Regions from separate parts of the Streptomyces anthophorae genome, predicted to be linked through region 2. Evidence: riboswitches for the same ligand, from Rfam matches in the RefSeq annotation. Region 2 holds a riboswitch; the other holds the start of a gene.
What was found. Region 2 has a riboswitch for thiamine pyrophosphate ahead of thiO (glycine oxidase ThiO). Riboswitches for the same ligand answer to the same signal wherever they lie in the genome.
Positions count from the first base shown of each region.

Region 1 (9,239 bases), 2.0 Mb from region 2:
CGCCCGCAGCCGGCGTCCACGAGGGTGTCGTCGCGCCCGATGTCACCGAGGTGCCCGAGCAGGTACGCGGCCTGGGCGGACTCGAGGCGGTGCAGCTCGGCGATCAGCTTCTGCTCGCTCGCGTCGCCCGCCGGGTCGCCGAGCGCGGCATGGTCGACCGCGCCGATGCCGTAGTGGTGGTGGTACAGACCGTCGACATCGCCGAGTCGCAGATTGACCGGCCGGGCCTCGCCGTCCCAGTAGCGGGCGATGTCCCCCTGATAGGGGGTGGCCGGCTCGGGGATGAACGGGGTGGCGGTGCTGTGGGCCGTGGCGGTGAGTTCGGTGCTGGTCACTGATGAGTCCTATCTCTTACCAGAAGTCGGGCAGGCTGTAGCGGTAGGTGTTGTTCTGGTGCCATTGGTGGTTGCCGTCGACCCACGCCGCGACGCCCCGCAAGAAGCGCTGGACGTTCGGGAGCGGGCAGGCGGCGGCCAGGGCCGCGGCCTCTGTCTCGAAGGCGTGCATGAGTTCGTTGTGGACCTCGACCGACTTGAGGTAGGCCTCCTTGTCGGACAGGTCCTCGCGTTCGGCGATCACGACCGGCAGGTTCAAGTGCCGTCCGGGGGCGTCGAGTTCCTTCGTGTAGGAGTACAGGTCGTTGACGATGGTCGTCGCGTTCCCGGCGAGCGCGATGACCTTCTGCATGTCCGGCAGGGCGTGCAGATCCGCCGGCAGTTCGTAGCCGCCGACGGTGTCGGTGATGGTCGGGCAGGGGCGGAAGTTGTTGAACTGGCGCATCGCCAGGTACTCCCACACCTCGGGTACGTGGTCGTGCTCGGACCAGGCGGCCTCCGCGAGATAGCCCATGTGCAGGCGGGCCATGTCGTGCCGGTACCGGTCGGCCTGGGAGGGGCTGCTCGCCCGGACGAAGTACTCCATGGCCGAGCGGTACGCGCGCCGGGGCGCGTCCGCGTGGAGCGACTCGGCCCACTGCGGCTGGTACTCCTGCGTCGTGTACAGCGGGTCGAGGGTGGTGTGCGCCAGCAGGAGGCGGGAGCCGAGGCCGACAGGCGAGCCCCCGTGGTCCTCGCAGTAGCAGTCGTCCAGCGCGTTCTCCGCCATCATCAGCCGGGTGGCGATCATGACGTGGTCGACGGTGGGTGCGTCGGGGTGGCAGCCGACCATGTAGCTGCCCACGGAGAACCCGTCGAACTCCTCCTCCCAGTCGTCGGGGTACAGGTCGACCTCGTCCATCGCCCAGGCCTTGATCCTGCGGCTGACCTCCGCGACCCGTACGGGATCGGGCTCCGGCGCCGGGTGGTGGTACAGGCCGGGAACGGGCCGGCCCTTCGCGGAGACACCGGTCGGCGTCGCCGGTCGGTGTGTCGGCGGCTCCTCGCGCGGAGTCAGCCGCAGTCCCGCGGTGCCGAGGCCGCTGGGTCCGCGCAGCAGCCGCTCCAAGTCCGCGCTCACAGGCGGCACGTGGGGTGCCGGAACCTCGATGGCCGGGGCCTGCGCGGTCTGCGCGGGCACGCGCGGCGGACCGCCCGTGACGGCGCCGATGTCGCGGGCGCGGGCCGCGGCGTCGGCCAGGACCTGCGCCCCGAAGCGGGCGGCCGCTTCCGGCAGGGTCGACTGCGGAGGTGTCGGCTCAGGCGGGGGCATCCATGTCTCCTTGAGGGCTCCTCGGCGGGGTGGGCGGCTGCGGTCCTGGCCCGCTACCTGCTGGGCCAGCGGCCGATCTGCACGTTCTCCAGCACGCCGACCGCGTCCGGCACGAGGATCGCGGCGGAGTAGTAGGTGCTGACGAGGTACTTGGTGATGGCCTGGTCGTCGACGCCCATGAACCGGACCGACAGGCCCGGCTCGTACTCGTCCGGCAGACCCGTCTGGTGCAGGCCGATGACACCCTGGTTGTCCTCGCCGGTACGCATGCAGAGGATCGAGCTGGTCCGCTCCTTGGTGACCGGGATCTTGTTGCAGGGCAGGATCGGCACCCCGCGCCAGGCCGGGACCTGCTGGCCGCCGAGGTCGACGTGATCGGGGTACAGGCCGCGGGCGTTGAACTCGCGCCCCATCGCCGCGATCGTGCGCGGGTGCGCCAGGAAGAACTTCGAGCCGCGGCGGCGGCACAGCAGCTCGTCCAGGTCGTCCGGAGTGGGCGGCCCCGAGTGCGGCTGGAGGCGCTGCTTGAAGTCGGCGTTGTGGAGCAGGCCGAACTCCCGGTTGTTGACGAGCTCGTGCTCCTGGCGCTCGCGCAACGCCTCGATGGTGAGCCGCAGTTGCTCCTTGGTCTGGTTCATCGGCTCGTTGTAGAGGTCGGCGACCCGCGTGTGGACCCGCAGGATCGTCTGGGCGGCCGAGAGCTCGTACTCGCGTGGTTTCGCCTCGTAGTCGACGAAGGCGCCCGGCAGTTCGTGCTCACCGACGTGCCCCGCCGACATCGGGATCTCCGCCTCGCCCCGGTGGTTCTGGCCGCGGCCCGCGAGCGACTTGAACTCGTCGATGTGCTCCTGAAGGGGCGGCGCCGAGGACAGCACGGACGCGAAGTCGGCGCGCGAGAGGGTGAGCAGGGTGCCCGAGGTCTCGGCGACCACGGTCTGCTCCCAGCGGGCGTCCTCGTCGAGGAGCGCGTTGTCGCCGAAGCGGTCGCCGTCGGCGAGCACGTCGAGCGCGACCTCGTCGCCGTACTCGCCCTCGGAGAACTGGTTGATGCGGCCGTGGGCGATCAGATGGAGCTTGTCTGCCGGTGCCCCGCGCTCGACCAGTGTGTCGCCGGCCCGGAAGTCGCGCTGTACGCACCGGTCGGCGAGCGCGGTCAGCACCTCGACGTCGTCGAAGCCGCGCAGCAGGGCCAGTTCACCGAGTTCGCGGGGGATCACGCGGACGTCGCCGCCGTCCTGGATGAACTCGATGGTGCCGTCGCCGACGGTGTAGGTCAGGCGGCGGTTGACCCGGTAGACGCCGCCCTTGGTCTCCACCCAGGGCAGCATCCGCAGCAGCCACCGCGAGGTGATCTCCTGCATCTGCGGGGCGGACTTGGTGGTCGTGGCGAGATTACGGGCGGCCGCCGTGCCGAGGCTGGTCTGCTGCGGCGGCACCGACGCGGTGTCCGGGGTGGTCGAGTCAACGGTCATCGAGTGAGCTCTCCTTGGTCGGGCGAAAGCGCGCATGCCCGTAACTACGGGACAGAAGAAGGAAAGGTGGAATATTCGGAGGGAATGCGTCCAGAAGCAGCATCACCGTAAGGGCCGTCTCGGCCGCCCGGCCAAGGAAAGCCGGTGACATTAACTCGATACGATGATCAAGTCCGGTCGGTGTTTGCCCGGTGACCGACGGATCTCGGCCGGTTTTCCCGGTGTGCCGGAGCGGGTGCCGACCGCGATGTCACGCGGTGGGAGCGCGTCGCGACGCCGCGAAACCGACGGAAGTCGGCCAGCTGCCACAGAGCTCCGCATTGCCGGCGCTGTATCGCGCGAGGTACGGGCGGACGCGACGGAACCGGAACCCACCCGTGCGACACCGCGCGCCACCGCGTTACGCTGGCGGCCGTAACCGGACACGGGGTGCCCCGACCAGAGGGCTGAGAACACACCCGTCGAACCTGAACCAGTTCGTACTGGCGGAGGGATGTCTCATGCCTGTGACGCATGTTTCCACTGGCCTGCCTGCCGACCGCGGCAGCGGCGCCTTCGACGGGCGGATGCCCGCGGCACCCGGCGACCTCGGCATCGAGGGGCACGGCATCGAACCGGTCCCCGAAGCCAACCGCTACGGCGGCGCCGGGCGCCTGTTCACCGTGTGGTTCGCCCCGAACCTGACGATGACCGGCGTCTTCACCGGCACCGTCGGCATCGCGCTCGGCCTCGACTTCGCCACCGCGCTCGCCGCCGTCGTGCTCGGCACCCTGATCGGCGCGGTGCCGACCGCGTACCTGGGTACGTGGGGGAGCAGGACCGGAGCGGGTCAACTCCCGCTCGCCGGGCTCGCGTTCGGGCGCGGCGTCGCGCTGCCCGGCGTGCTCCAGTGGCTGTCGTCCATCGCCTGGGACGCGCTGATCGGCCTCTTCGGCGGCGACGCGCTGGCCCGGCTGCTCGGCTGGCCGTTCTGGGCCGGTGTCCTCGTCATGCTGCTCGCCCAGGGGCTGCTCGGTGTGTTCGGCTACGAGGCCATCCACCGGCTCCAGATCGTCATGACCTTCGTACTCGGCGCCGCCTTCGCGCTCATCGCCTGGCGGATGCTCGACGGCGTGCACCCCGCCGCCCACGGCTCCGCGCTGGGGGCCGACCGCGCCGGCGCCTTCGTCCTGACCAGTACCATCGCGCTCAGCCTCAGCCTGTCCTGGGCGCCGTACGCCAGCGACTTCAGCCGCTACCTGCCCGCAGCCACCTCCCGCACCCGGATGTTCTGGTACACGCTGCTCGGCCTGCTGGTGTCCTTCGTGGCCGTCCAGGCACTCGGCCTGTGGGGCGCCTCCGTGCTCACCGACCAGACCGCGGCCGGGGTCGACAAGATCCTCGGCGGGGGAGTGCTCGGCGCCTTCGGGCTGCTCGCCGTCGCGCTGGCAGCGCTGTGCAGCAACGCCATGAACGACTACAGCGGCTCGCTCGCCCTCCAGACCATCGGCGTGCGCATCCCGCGCCCGGTGGCCGCCGCCCTCGCCGCGGTCCTCGGCTTCCCGCTCGTGCTGTGGATGCACGCCGCCGACACCACCGCGCGGTTCCAGAACGTGCTGCTGTTCGTCGGGTACTGGATCCCCGGCTTCGTCGCGATCGTCCTCGTCGACTGGCGCGCCCGGGCCAGGGACCGGGCCTGCGCCCCGCTCGACCTCGCCGCCGAACGCGAGCGACGGCAGCCCGCCTGGCCCGCCCTGCTCGCTTTCGCGGCGGCCTTCGCCGCGGCGGTCCCGTTCATGGACACCAGCCTGTACGTGGGCCCGGTCGCCGAAGCCCTGCACGGCGCGGATGTGTCGTACTACGTGGCGTTCCTGGTGGCCGCCGCGGTGTACGCGCCACTGCGGCTGCGGCGACGCGGCTGACCTGCCCTTTTCCGCACGTACGAACCACGGCACCTTCCGTACTTGGAGCGACCCCATGCCCACGACGTCCACCCCTCGCACCGACCTCGTCGCCTTCGCGGCGCAGGCGCTCGGGCGCGTACAGCGCGAGTCACCGCTGGTGCAGTGCCTGACCAACGCGGTGGTCACCGGGTTCACCGCCAACGTCCTGCTCGCGGTGGGTGCCGCGCCCGCCATGGTCGACATCCCGGACGAGGCCGGGCCCTTCGCGCGCGTCGCCTCGGGCGTGCTGGTCAACCTCGGCACCCCGCGCGCCGAACAGCGCGCCGCGATGCCGGAGGCGGCGCGGGCCGCGGCCGAGGCGGGCACGCCGTGGGTCCTCGACCCGGTGGCGATCGGCGCGCTGCCCGTGCGCACGGCGCTCGCCGCCGACCTGCTGGCACTGCGGCCGACCGTGATCCGCGGCAACGCCTCCGAGATCATCGCGCTCGCGGGCGCGGGCGGCGGTGGCCGGGGCGTGGACTCCTCCCACGGTGTCGACGACGCCGAGGGCGCGGCGGCGGAACTCGCGCGCAGGGCGGGCAGCATCGTCGCGGTGTCGGGCCCCGTGGACCACGTCACCGACGGCACGCGCACCGCCCGGATCGCCAACGGGGACGCGCTGCTGACCCGAGTGACCGGTGGCGGCTGCGCGCTGGGCGCGGTGATGGCCGCGTTCGCCGCGGTGGACGAGGACCGGTTCGCGACGACGGTGGCGGCCGCCACCGCCTACACCGTCGCCGCCGAATCCGCGGCACGGGTGGCGGCCGGTCCCGGCAGCTTCGCCGTCGGCTTCCTGGACGCGCTCGCCGCGCTCACCCCGGAGGAGCTGGCCAAGCGGGCTGAGGTGTCATGACGGCACGTACCCGACCCGGGCACGCGGCTGTCGACCTGTCGGTGTACCTGGTCACCGACCCGGACCAGTGCGCGGCACGCGGACGCACCGTGGCCGAGACCGTCGCGCAGGCGGTGGCCGGAGGTGTCACCGCCGTGCAGATCCGGGAGAAGCACGCGAGCGGCCGGGAGTTCCTGCACACCGTCCTGGACGTCGCCGAGATCCTCCCCGACCATGTCGCGCTGATCGTCAACGACCGGGTCGACGTGTTCCTGGCCGCGCGGGCGAGCGGCGCCCGCGTCAGCGGTGTCCACGTGGGTCAGTCGGACCTGCCCGCGGCCTCCGTACGTCAACTCATCGGCGACGACGCCGTATTGGGCCTGAGCGCGGCGACCGTCTCCGAGCTGCACGCCGCCGCGACATCCGCCGCACGCGTCGACCACGTCGGTATCGGAGCTCTGCACGCCACAGCCACGAAGGCCGACGCCCCCGAACCGCTCGGCCACGACGGCTTCGCCGCACTGGCCCGGCTGAGCGAGCTGCCCGCCGTGGCCATCGGTGGTGTCACCCCCGGCGACCTGCCGCACCTGCGGGCCGCGGGGGCGGCGGGAGGCGCGATCGTGTCCGGAATCTGCGCGGCAGAGGACCCCCGCGCCGCGGCCCGCTCGTACGCCGACGCGTGGTCGAGCAGCCACCACTCCCGTATCCGAAAGGACGTCACCGTATGACCGGCACACCGCTCGCGGTCGCTCCGCCCCGCGTGCTGACCATCGCCGGATCCGACTCCGGTGGAGGCGCCGGGATCCAGGCCGACCTCAAGACCATGCTGGCCCTCGGCACGCACGGCATGAGCGTCCTCACCGCCGTGACGGCCCAGAACTCCCTTGGCGTGCAAGGCGCGTGGAGTCTTCCGCTGGAGGCCGTGCGCGCCCAGTACCGCAGCGTCGTCGACGACATCGGCGTCCAGGCGCTCAAGACCGGCATGCTCGCCGACCCCGACATGGTCGTCACGGTCGCCGAGCTGCTCGCCGAGGCGCCGGCCCCCGTCGTCGTCGACCCCGTCAGCGTCTCCAAGCACGGCGATCGGCTGCTCGCGGACGACGCCATCGACGCCGTACGGGACCGGTTGCTGCCGGTGGCGACGGTGGTGACACCCAACCTCGACGAGGTCGCCGAGATCACCGGCGTCGCGGTCGAGGCCGACACCGCGGAGGCCGACATGCGGCGCGCCGCCGAGCGCCTGCTCGCCTACGGGCCCCGCTGGGCGCTCATCAAGGGCGGTCACCTGCCCGGCGAGGCCGTCGACCTGCTCACCGACGGCACGGACGAGCACTGGCTGCGCTCGCCGCGCCACGACAACGCCCACACCCACGGCACCGGCTGCACCCTCGCCTCGGCGATCGCGGCCGGCCTCGCGCAGGGTCACGAGGTGCCGGAGGCGGTGCGCCGGGCCAAGGAGTACGTCACCGGGGCCATCGCGGCGGGATTCGCGCTGGGTGCCGGGATCGGGCCCGTCGACCATGGGTGGCGGTTCCGCGCGGTGTGATCACTTCCCTTCGGGGGTGTGCGCGGAGGCGGTCGCCGCCGAGCGGGAGCCGACCAGAAGCAGGCAGAGCACGGCGAACCCGGCGACGATCCCGGCCAGCACGAGCAGCGGGTCGAGCGGGCGGGCGGCGCCGACGGCCTCGGTCGCGGGGCTCTGCTCCGCTCGCGCCTCCGGCGTGGGGGACGCGGGGGCCGTTGGCGGCACGGCGGCCGCGCTGCTGCGGTCGTGAGACGGAGTGGGCGTCGAGGTGCGCGTGGGGCTCGCGCTCGATGTCTTGGTGGGGGCCGGGCCGTGCTGCTGCCCATGAGTGTGGGCGGCCGCCGGGGGCGGGGTGCTCGGCGCCGGGGCGCGGGTCGTCGCGGCGGCCTTGACGACGATGCCGCCGGTCATCCCGGGGTGCACGGTGCACACGTAGCCGTACGAGCCCGCCTTGGTGAACGTATGGCTCCAGGTGCCGCCCTTGTCGAGCATCGGCGAGTGGATCGACGCCGGGCCCGAGGTCGTCTTGACGTCGTGCGGAGCGGTGTCCTGGTTCACCCAGGTGACACTGTCGCCGACCGGGATCGTCAGCGTACGGGGCCCGAACTTGTAGTCAGACATGAGGACTTGGTGGCCCGCGGCGTGCGCGGCGGGGCCGGGCAGGAACACGACGGCGCCGGAGCTGAGCAGGGTGGCGAGCGCGAGGCGTCCGGCGCGGTGGGTCAGGCGGGGCATGTGAACTCCGCGGCGACGAGCAGACGCAGCTGGTCTGCGGGGCGGATGCGGGACAGGGCGAAGCCGGTGGTGCGGCGCAGGTCCGTGCAGGGGACGCGGGCGGTTCCGATGACGAGGAGGCTGTCGTCGGTGCGGGAGACGACGCGCAGGCGCAGCGTCGCGGGGACGCCGGGAACGGTCGGGTCGGCCGTGGCCAGTTCACCGTGGACGAGCAGCCGGGAGCCGTTCGCCGGCGGTTCGATGGCGGCACTGACGAAGGAGAGCTCGTCGCCGCCGAGTGCGTCACCGGTGAGCTTGAGGGTGAGTACGCAGTCGTCGGGCGACGGTGCGACGGTGAGCGTCGCTTCGTCGGCGGTGACGCGGCGGCGCAGAGTGGTCAACGGGCCGAGCAGGGTGGCGAGTTCGACGATGCAGCGGTCGCCGGATGCGCTGTATGCGCTGGGGTGCGGCAGGTAGGACGGATGGCCCGGCTCCGTGGGCGGGTCGTCCGGGGTGGGCAGAATCTGCGGAGTGGTGTGAGTACTCAGGGGTGTGCTCATCGCGGGCACCTCGGTTCACGGCGGAGGGGCATGGCATTGGGCGGGCCGTGCGGGCAAAATGGCGGCGGTGGCGGGCCGGCCGACTGCGACTCGGCCGGCCCGCCATCACACGCCTCGTCGGCGACCTCGGTTCAGCAGGAGGTCGAGACGTAGTTGATCGACGGCGCGAGAAGGTGCTCGGCCCAGACCGTGTGCATCTTGACGTACGCGTCGGGGTTGAGGATGTCCGCCACCTGCTGACCCGGTGACTCCTCCAGGTGGGCGGAGTTCACGTGCTGGAGCAGGACGCCGAGCGTGTCGTCGAGGACGGCGCCACCGCCTTCCACGGTGGGCGTGAGGATGGACTCGACCCAGACGGTGTGCATCTTGATGTAGCTGTCGAGCTTCAGCGCGTCCTGGACCTGCTGGCCGGGGGACTCCTCCAGGTGCGCCTTGTTGAGGTGCTGGAGGATGGGCAGGAGGACCTGCTGGACGTTGTGGCACTGCTCGGCGTCACCGCCGTCACCGTCACCGCCGCCGCTCGAACCGCCGGACGAGCCGCCACTGGCGCCGCCCATGGAGCCGCCG
Region 1 covers NZ_JBLWQQ010000001.1:8,427,268-8,436,506, forward strand. The annotation lists gene ACNYS0_RS38385 (geranyl diphosphate 2-C-methyltransferase) at 1-335, opposite strand, end outside; gene ACNYS0_RS38390 (family 2 encapsulin nanocompartment cargo protein terpene cyclase) at 352-1,647, opposite strand; gene ACNYS0_RS38395 (family 2B encapsulin nanocompartment shell protein) at 1,701-3,119, opposite strand; TPP riboswitch at 3,535-3,630, shown strand; gene ACNYS0_RS38400 (purine-cytosine permease family protein) at 3,620-5,020, shown strand; gene thiM (hydroxyethylthiazole kinase) at 5,076-5,894, shown strand; gene thiE (thiamine phosphate synthase) at 5,891-6,601, shown strand; gene thiD (bifunctional hydroxymethylpyrimidine kinase/phosphomethylpyrimidine kinase) at 6,598-7,419, shown strand; gene ACNYS0_RS38420 (cupredoxin domain-containing protein) at 7,420-8,133, opposite strand; gene ACNYS0_RS38425 (hypothetical protein) at 8,121-8,672, opposite strand; gene ACNYS0_RS38430 (cupredoxin domain-containing protein) at 8,804-9,239, opposite strand, start outside.
Region 1: linked by a shared signal. The riboswitch ahead of ACNYS0_RS38400 (purine-cytosine permease family protein) and the one ahead of thiO (glycine oxidase ThiO) in region 2 are both predicted to bind thiamine pyrophosphate.

Region 2 (9,239 bases):
GGGGTGCCGGCGAGGTCGGGCACCTTCACGGTCTTCGAGCCCCTGGACACGGTCAGGTCCACCGCGCCGCCGCCCCGAATACGGTCGCCGGAGCCCGGGTCGCTGTCCATGACGGTGCCGCGCTTGTAGGTGTCGCTGTACGCGCGCGTGACCGTGCCCCTCTCCAGGCCCGCGTCGGCGAGGCGCTTCTCGGCCTGCGCCTGCGTCTGGTTGAGGACGGAGGGGACCTTCGTGAACTGGCCGGAGTTGATGTACCAGACGCCGGTGCCGAGGCCGAGGACGAGCAGCACCGCCGCGAGGATCGCGAGGGTCCGGCGCTGCGGGCCGCGACCGCGACCACCGCCGCGAGCAGGACCGGGGGCCGCGGGCGGCATGGGCGGCGGCATCTCCAGGCGGCTCGTCCGGTTGAGCCGCGCCTGGTCCGCGGAGTCCGTGGGCAGCGGCAGCTGTACGGGCGTGCCCACCGCGCGCGGGATCACGCTCGTCCGGTCGTCGGCCCCCACGTACTCCGTGTCGTGCGCCTGTGGCGGCACCGTGTCCAGCTGGGCGTCGGTGAGCGCCGACCTGGCGTCCCTGGCCTGCGCGAGGAGCGCCACGGCGTCGTACGGACGGACCTCGGGGGTGCGCGCCGTCGCCGACGCGACCAGCTCGTCGAGCTCGAAGGGGAGGCCGGGGACCGCCGCAGAGGGCGGGGGCACGTCCTCGTGAAGGTGCTTATAGAGGATCTGGGCGGGGGACTCTCCCGCGTGCGGCTTGCCGCCCGTGAGCATCTCGTAGAGCACGACACCGCACGCGTAGACGTCCACGCTCGCCGTCGCCGTGCCGTTCTCGATCTGCTCGGGCGCCAGGTACGAGACGGTGCCGAGGACCGCCCCCGTCGTGTTCGTGACCGTGTCCACCGCGCGGACCAGGCCGAAGTCCGCCACCTTGACCCGGCCGTCGTCCCCTATCAGGACGTTCTCCGGCTTCATGTCGCGGTGCACGAAGCCCGCGCGGTGGGCCGCTCCCAGCGCGGCGAGGACCGGCTCCAGGATGTCGAGGGCGGCACGGGGCCGCAGCGCTCCCCGGTCGCGCAGCACGTCACGAAGGGTGCAGCCGGCCACGTACTCCATCGCCAGATACACATACGCGCCGTCGGTGCCCTGGTCGTACACCCCCACGACGTTGGGGTGCGAGAGGCGGGCCACCGACTTGGCCTCGCGGATGAAGCGGTCGACGAACGAGGCGTCGGCGGCCAGCGAGGGGTGCATCACCTTGAGTGCGAGCACGCGGTCGAGGCGGGTGTCCACGGCCCGGTAGACCGTGGCCATCCCGCCGACCGCGATGCGTGCGTCGACGCGGTACCGGCCGTCGAGCACATGCCCGAGCAACGGGTCCTGAAGGGTCGTGTCCACGCAGGCGAGTGTACGAGGAGTGACCGACAGCCGGACTCCGTGCCGTGAGGCCGGTGCCGTACTGCAGCAGAGCTGTGACCGGCGCGGGCGTGCGCCCGGGGTCAGAAGGCGGGGCGCTCGGGGTCGAGGTGCGCGCGCCCCTCCGTCGGCGAGGACGCCTCCGCGAAATGACGCTTCGGGATGCGCCCGGCCCGGTACGCGAACCGGCCCGCCTCGACCGCGTGCCGCATGCCCTCCGCCATCAGGACCGGCTCCTGCGCGCGGGTCACCGCCGAGGCGAGCATCACACCCGCGCAGCCCAGTTCCATGGCGAGGGTCACATCGGAGGCCGTGCCCGCGCCCGCGTCCAGGATCACCGGCACGCGCGCGTGCTCGGTGATCAGCTGGAAGTTGTGCGGGTTGCGGATGCCGAGCCCGGAGCCGATGGGGGAGCCGAGCGGCATGATCGCCGCGCAGCCGACGTCCTCCAGCTTGCGGGCCAGGACCGGGTCGTCGTTCGTGTACGGCAGCACCGTGAAGCCGTCGTCCACCAGCGTCTCCGCGGCGTCGAGCAGCTCGATCGGGTCGGGCAGCAGGGTGCGCTCGTCGGCGATGACCTCCAGCTTCACCAGGTCGGTACCGAGCGCCTCGCGCGCGAGGCGGGCCGTCAGGACGGCCTCTCCCGCGGTGAAGCAGCCGGCCGTGTTCGGCAGCACCCGGATGTTCAGCTTCTCCAGGACGGAGAGCACCGAGCCGTGCACGTCCGCGTTCACGCGGCGCATCGCCACGGTGGTGAGTTCGGTTCCGGAGGCCACCAGGGAGCGCTCCAGGACGTCGAGGCTGGGCGCCCCTCCCGTGCCCATGATCAGGCGCGAGGAGTACGGGTCGCCCCCGAGGACGAAAGTGTCGTCGGCCATGGATGGTTCAGCCTCCTTGGACGGCCGTGAGGACCTCGACGCGGTCTCCTTCGGAGAGCGCCGTGGCGGGCCATTGGGTGCGGGGGACGACGGTTTCGTTGAGGGCGGCGGCGACGCCCTGGGGCGCCGTGGTGAGCGTGGTGACCAGGAGGTCGAGCGTGGTGCCCGCGGTCACCGTGCGCGGCTCGCCGTTGACGTGGACGTTCATGCGGGCTGCTCCACGAGGGCTGTGCCGAAGCGTTTCGGCGTGAACGGGCGGGCCTCTTCCGGCAGTTCACCGGTGGTCAGGGCGTGCGCCATGGTGTCGCCGGTGATCGGCGTCAGGAGCACGCCGTTGCGGTAGTGGCCCGTCGCCAGGAGGAGGCCCGGCAGGGCGGTCGGGCCCAGGAGCGGAGCGTTGTCGGGGGAGCCGGGGCGCAGGCCCGCGCGGGTCTCGGTGAGCGGGAGTTCGGTGATGCCGGGGACGAGTTCGTGGGCGTCCCGCAGGAGTTCGTAGACGCCGCCCGCGGTGACCGTGGTGTCCCAGCCGAGCTCCTCGCTGGTCGCGCCCACCACGAGCTCGCCGTTGACGCGCGGCACCATGTAGAGATTGCCGCCGCGCACGACCGCCCGGACGGTGCGGCTGAGGAAGGGCGCGTACCGCTTCGGCACCGTCAGGCGCAGCACCTGGCCCTTGACGGGGCGCACCGGCGGGAGCACCGCGTCGGGGACGCCCGCGAGCTGTCCGCCGCGGCTGCCCGCGGCCAGCACGACCTGGTCCGCGGAGAGTTCGGTGCCGTCGGCGAGGACCGCGCCGCTCGCCCGGTCGCGGACGACACGGAGCCTCTCGGCCCACGACCGGTGGAAGGTCACGCCGGCGCGCTCGCAGGCCGTCACGAGGGCGCTCGCGAGCCTTCTCGGGTCGATCTGGTGGTCCCCGTCGACCCGCAGTCCGCCGCGCACGCCCGGCGCGAGCATCGGTTCGAGGCGGCGGCAGTCGCGGCCCGAGAGCCACTCGGACTCCAGCCCCGACTTCGTCTGGAGCGCGTGCAGTTCGCGCAGGTGGGCGCGGTCGTCCGCGTCGAGCGCGACCGCGAGCGTGCCGCAGGCGCGGTAGCCGAGGTCCTGCCCGGTGGCCTCGGACAGCTCGGCCGCGAAGTCCGGGTAGCGGCGCGCGGACTCCAGGTTCAGGCCGAGCAACGTCTGCTCGCCGTGGTGCAGTTCGGTGACGGCGGCCAGCATTCCGGCCGCCACCTGGGCGGCACCGCCGCCGGGTTCGGGGTCCGCGACCGCGACGGAAAGGCCGCGCTGCGCGGCCCGCCAGGCGGTGACCAGACCGATGATGCCGCCACCGACGACGAGGACGTCGCGGGTGCGCGAACGGTCGCAGGTGTGCGAATGAACGGATGGCGTCGACGACATGGGCGTCAAGCCCCTCCCTTCGCCGGTATGACCCGGATCAGGTTCGTACGGTCGAAGGCCGCTCCAGCCTCCCTCTCAGCCCGCTGCGTACGGGCTCCCGCGAGTGCTCTACGTTGGCCACCCTAGCCGTTCCCCGCGACCCCCAGTAAGGGAGCCTCGAACCAGTGACCCGATCCCTCGACGGTCTCGTGATGTCCCCCGTCGCCGACCAGGCGCCCGGTCAGGTGGGCACCCGTACCCGCTTCACGTACCGGGAGCGGGACGGCCGGGTCTCGGCCGACTACGCAGGCGGCGATGTCGTCGAGGGGCACCTCGTGGGGACGCGCTCCGGCGACCGGCTCGACTTCCGCTACGTCCAGCTGAAGACCGACGGGACCACCTCCTCCGGGCACTGCGTCTCGACCGTGTCCGAGCTGCCGGACGGCCGGGTGCGCCTCGACGAGACCTGGGAGTGGGAGTCGCAGGAGGGCAGCGGCACCAGCGTGGTCGAGGAGCTCCCGGGCCGGGCGTGAACCCCGGAGCGCCGCCCCGACCTTGATCGCTAAACCGCCGGGACATGTGCAGGACGTCACGGCGCGGGAGTGGCCCGCACCGCTGACCGGGGCAAGATCAGGTGCCTAAGGTTGATCCCGTGAGTGAGCAGCGGAGCGGGAGCGGAGCGCCTTCGGGGCAGCGGAACGTCGTCATCGTGGGCGCGGGCATGGCCGGTGTGCAGACCGCCGTGGCGCTGCGCGAACAGGGCTTCACCGGCGCGGTCACGCTGCTCGGCGCCGAACCCCACCAGCCGTACGACCGGCCACCGCTGTCCAAGGCGGTGCTGCTCGGCAAGGCCGAGGGCTCGGCCTTCGACGTGGACTTCGAGGCGCTCGGCGTCTCCCTGGAGCTGGGCCGCGAGGTGACCGGGCTGCGGCCCGGCGACCATGAGCTGGACACGGCCGATGGGCCCGTCCCGTACGACGTGCTGGTCGTCGCGACCGGTGCCGAACCCGTCCAGCTGCCCGGCACGCACTCCGCCCCCGGCGTGCATCTGCTGCGCACGCTCGACGACGCCGAGCGGCTGCGGCCCGTCCTCGCCGAGCAGCACGACGTGGTGGTCGTGGGCGCCGGCTGGATCGGCGCCGAGTTCGCCACCGCGGCCCGTGAGGCCGGCTGCCGGGTCACGGTGGTGGAGGCCGCCGAGCGGCCGCTGGCCGGGGCGCTGCCCGCCGAGATCGCCGCCCCCATGGCGGCCTGGTACGCCGACGCCGGAGCCCAGCTGCGCACCCACGCGCGCGTGGAGCGCATCGAGCCGGGCGTCGTGGTCCTCGACGACGGCACGCGGCTGCCCGCCGGAGCCGTCGTCGTCGGCATCGGCGCCCGCCCCGCCACCCGCTGGCTGGCCGGCTCCGGGATCGAACTCGGCGCCCACCGCGAGGTCCTCGCGGACGAGCGGCTGCGCACCTCCGTGCCCGACGTGTACGCGGTGGGGGACTGCTCCTCGTTCCCCTCGGGGCGCTACGGGGAGCGCCTGATGGTCCACCACTGGGACAACGCGCTCCAGGGCCCGCGCACGGTGGCGGCGAACATCGTCGGCCAGACCCCGGCCGTGTACGACCCGGTGCCCTATTTCTGGTCCGAGCAGTTCGGCCGGTTCGTGCAGTACGCGGGGCACCACGAGGGCGCCGACGCGACGGTGTGGCGCGGCGACCCCGCCGGTGCCGCCTGGTCGGTGTGCTGGCTGCGCGACGGCGCCCTGGTGGCGGTGCTCGCCGTCGGCAAGCCGCGCGACCTGGCCCAGGGGCGCAAGCTCATCCTGTCGGGGGCCCCGCTCGACCCGGAGCTCCTCGCGGACCCGGCCCGTCCGCTGAAGTCCGCGGTGGCGTGAGTCCATCGCCCTGTCGGCCCTCCAAAGCGTGACAGAGAGGGTGAAACGGGAGGAGTCGTGGCCCATCCGCACCGGCCCGGCTTCCGAGTGTCAGTCCGGGATGGCAGGCTTGTCCTGTGACCGAGATTGACGCAAAGATCGATGCTCTCGTCCCTGCCTGGCTCACCCTCCCCGACATCGCGGAACAGCTCGATGTCGAGGTGACGCGTGTGCGGCAGCTGGTCAAGGAAGGCCAGCTGATCTCCGTGCGCCGCGGTGAGAACAGGGCACTGCACGTGCCCGCCGCCTTCATCGACGGCGACAAGATCGTCAAGGGGCTCGTCGGCCTCCTGACGGTCCTGAGGGACGACGGCTTCAGCGACGAAGAGATGCTGGAGTGGCTCTTCACCCCCGACCCGAGCCTGCCGGGCACGCCCGCGCAGGCCTTGAGCGAGAATCGCGGCACGGAGGTGAAGCGCCGCGCCCAGGCGCTCGCCGTCTGACCTGACAACCGTCCGGCGTGCGCACCGCGACCCTCGTGGTGCGCACGCCACCGACACCGCACGACCCACGGGGGGACTTCCATGGCGGACTCCAAGCGCGCCCTGCTCGCTGACGCACGGCTCTATCTGTGCACCGACGCGCGCAGGCACCAGGGCGATCTGCCGGAGTTCCTCGACGCCGTGCTGGCCGCAGGCGTCGACATCGTGCAGTTGCGCGACAAGGGCATGGAGGCGGGCGAGGAGCTGGAGCACCTCGCGGTGTTCGCCGACGCGGCCCGCCGCCACGGGAAGCTCTTCGCGGTGAACGACCGCGCGGACGTCGCCCACGCGATCCGCTCGGACGTGCTGCACCTGGGCCAGGGCGACCTGCCGGTCCCCGCCGCCCGCGCGGTGCTCGGCGAGGACGTGCTCATCGGCCGCTCCACGCACGCCGAGGACGAGGCCGCCGCGGCCGCAGTCCAGGAGGGCGTGGACTACTTCTGCACGGGCCCCTGCTGGCCGACCCCGACCAAGCCCGGGCGGTACGCGCCGGGCCTCGACCTGGTGCGGTACACGGCGGGCCTGGACACGGACCGCCCCTGGTTCGCCATCGGCGGCATCGACCTCGCGAATCTGGACGAGGTCCTGGAGGCCGGCGCCCGCAGGGCCGTCGTCGTCCGGGCCATCACGGAGGCCGACGATCCGGCCGCGGCGGCGGCCGAGTTCGCGAAGCGCCTGCGTGCGGTCTGACGTGCGCGGACCCGTCCGTGAACCCGGGGGAAACCGCCGGTGACGGCCGTTCTGCCGGCCTGTCCGCAAGGTGGACGGGGATTAGGGGCTTTGGATATCGGTCAGTAACCTGCCCGTATGGCCCTAGGTACCGCTTCCACCAGGACTGATCGCGCCCGCACCGTGCGTGACATGCTCGCGCCCGGCAAGACGGCTTTCTCGTTCGAGTTCTCCGCGCCGAAGACCCCGAAGGGCGAGCGCAGCCTGTGGAACGCCCTGCGCAGGGTCGAGGCGGTCTCGCCCGACTTCGTCTCCGTGACGTACGGCGCGGGCGGCTCCACGCGCGCCGGCACCGTCAAGGAGACCCAGCAGATCGTCGCCGACACGACGCTGACGCCGGTGGCCCACATCACCGCCGTCGAACATTCGGTCGCCGAGCTGCGCAACATCATCGGCCAGTACGCCGACGCCGGGATCCGGAACATGCTCGCGGTGCGCGGTGACCCGCCGGGTGACCCCATGGGCGACTGGATCTCGCACCCCGAAGGCCTCACGTACGCGGCCGAACTCGTTGAATTGATCAAGGAGTCCGGCGACTTCTGCGTCGGTGTCGCGGCATTCCCCGCGATGCACCCGCGCTCCGCGGACTGGGACTCCGACGTGCGGCACTTCGTCGACAAGTGCCGCGCGGGCGCCGATTACGCGATCACGCAGATGTTCTTCTACCCGGAGGAGTACCTGCGGCTGCGGGACAAGGTCGCCGCGGCCGGCTGCGAGACGCCGATCATCCCGGAATGCATGCCGGTGACGAGCGTGCGCATGCTCGAACGCCTGCCCAAGTTGAGCAACGCGGACTTCCCCCCGGAGTTGAAAGAGCGAATCCTCACAGCAAAAGACGATCCCGCCGCTGTACGCTCCATTGGCATCGAGTTCGCTACGGAGTTTTGCGCCAAGCTGCTTGACGAGGGAGTGCCGGGTCTGCACTTCATTACGCTCAACAACTCCACGGCAACGTTGGAGATCTACGAGAACCTGGGCCTGCACCAAGAGCGGGGCTGATTCCGCCGTACCCACATGGGCTACGGCCGTACGAGAGGGGCGTACATGGGCTGGGCGGTCCTCTATGTCGCGTTCGGACTGGTGGCACTGTGGCTCCTCGGTGAGGTCCTGCTGCAGTACAAGGCAAGGCTGCGCTGGCGGCTGCTCGCCTTCGGCGGCTTCCTCGGGGTCGTGATCGGCGTCCTGATTCCTTCGGTGCTCGTCATCGGGGCCGGGGCCATCGCGTTCGCGATCGGGCAGACATACGTGACGCTGTCGTTCCGCCGCGGGTTCGCCGCGGGCTGGTCGCTCAAGGGCGTGCCGGGTGTCCCGGGCATGGACCGGGGGCGCCGCTCCGAGGAGGAGCTGCACCAGGAACCGACGCTCCAGGTGTCCGACCTGGAGTACGAGCCGGCGCGGCAGGAGTACGCGCCGGTCCCGGAGTCGGCGGCCGAGAGCACGGCGGTGTACGCCCCCGAGCCGATGCCGGACGACACCAGCCAGTACGGCGTCTACCAGGACACGGCGTACGCCCAGACCGCCCAGGCGGCGCACGGGACGCAGGCCTACGGCTACGACGCCGGGACCTACGGCTACGACCAGCAGAGCTACGGCTACGACCCGGCTCAGCAGCCGTACGCCGCCCCGTACTCGGACCCGTACATCGGGGCGCAGAGCTACCCGGAGCAGCCCCAGTACGGCGACCCGTACGCCACCGGGCAGGCCTATGTCGACCCGTACGCGACGGCCGCGGGCTACGGCGGGGAGACGCCTCCCGGCGGTGTCTGGGTGCCGCAGCAGCGCAACGGCGATGAGCAGCAGCAGAACTACGGCGGTGAACTGCCGCCCGAGCAGCAGTACCCGGCGGCGTACCCGCAGCACGACCCGAACACCGGGTACGACAACAACGGGTACAACGAGCAGCAGTACAGGTACTGAGTCCCTTCCGGGGGTCGCCGAGGTCGCGGCCCCCGGTTCACTGCGAGCCGCGGAAGTCCGGCCCCTCCACGATCAGGCCCGCCACCAGCGCGCCCGACATGCCCGCGTGCGGCAGTCCGCCGCCGGGGTGGGACCAGCCGCCCACGGTCGTCAGACCAGGCAGCGCCGTCGTGTTCGGCGCGTGCAGCAGCTCGCCGCGCGCCGCCGCGAGCGCGGGTCCCGGCACGGCGCCGCCCTCGGCCCCGGTGGCCTCGGCGATGTCCTGAGGCGTGCGGACCTCGTGCCACAGCAGCCGCTCGCGCAGCTCCGGTACCGCCCGCTCGGCCGCCGTGAGGACCCGCTCCACATCGGCCTCGGCCACGCGCGCGTGGGCCGGAACGGTCACCGTGAGGGTGATCGCCTCGTGCCCGGCGTCGGGCACCCCGGCAGGGTCCCCGGTGCGCAGCACCGCAACCGTCGGTCTCCGGGGCGGCGCGCCGCCTTCGAAGAGCCATGCCAACTCGGCGTCCCGGTCGGA
Region 2 covers NZ_JBLWQQ010000001.1:6,445,986-6,455,224, forward strand. The annotation lists gene pknB (Stk1 family PASTA domain-containing Ser/Thr kinase) at 1-1,394, opposite strand, end outside; gene ACNYS0_RS29240 (thiazole synthase) at 1,496-2,290, opposite strand; gene thiS (sulfur carrier protein ThiS) at 2,298-2,498, opposite strand; gene thiO (glycine oxidase ThiO) at 2,495-3,691, opposite strand; TPP riboswitch at 3,689-3,802, opposite strand; gene ACNYS0_RS29255 (avidin-fold protein) at 3,856-4,203, shown strand; gene ACNYS0_RS29260 (NAD(P)/FAD-dependent oxidoreductase) at 4,323-5,555, shown strand; gene ACNYS0_RS29265 (Rv2175c family DNA-binding protein) at 5,672-6,037, shown strand; gene thiE (thiamine phosphate synthase) at 6,119-6,766, shown strand; gene metF (methylenetetrahydrofolate reductase [NAD(P)H]) at 6,884-7,804, shown strand; gene ACNYS0_RS29280 (hypothetical protein) at 7,850-8,722, shown strand; gene ACNYS0_RS29285 (phytoene desaturase family protein) at 8,760-9,239, opposite strand, start outside.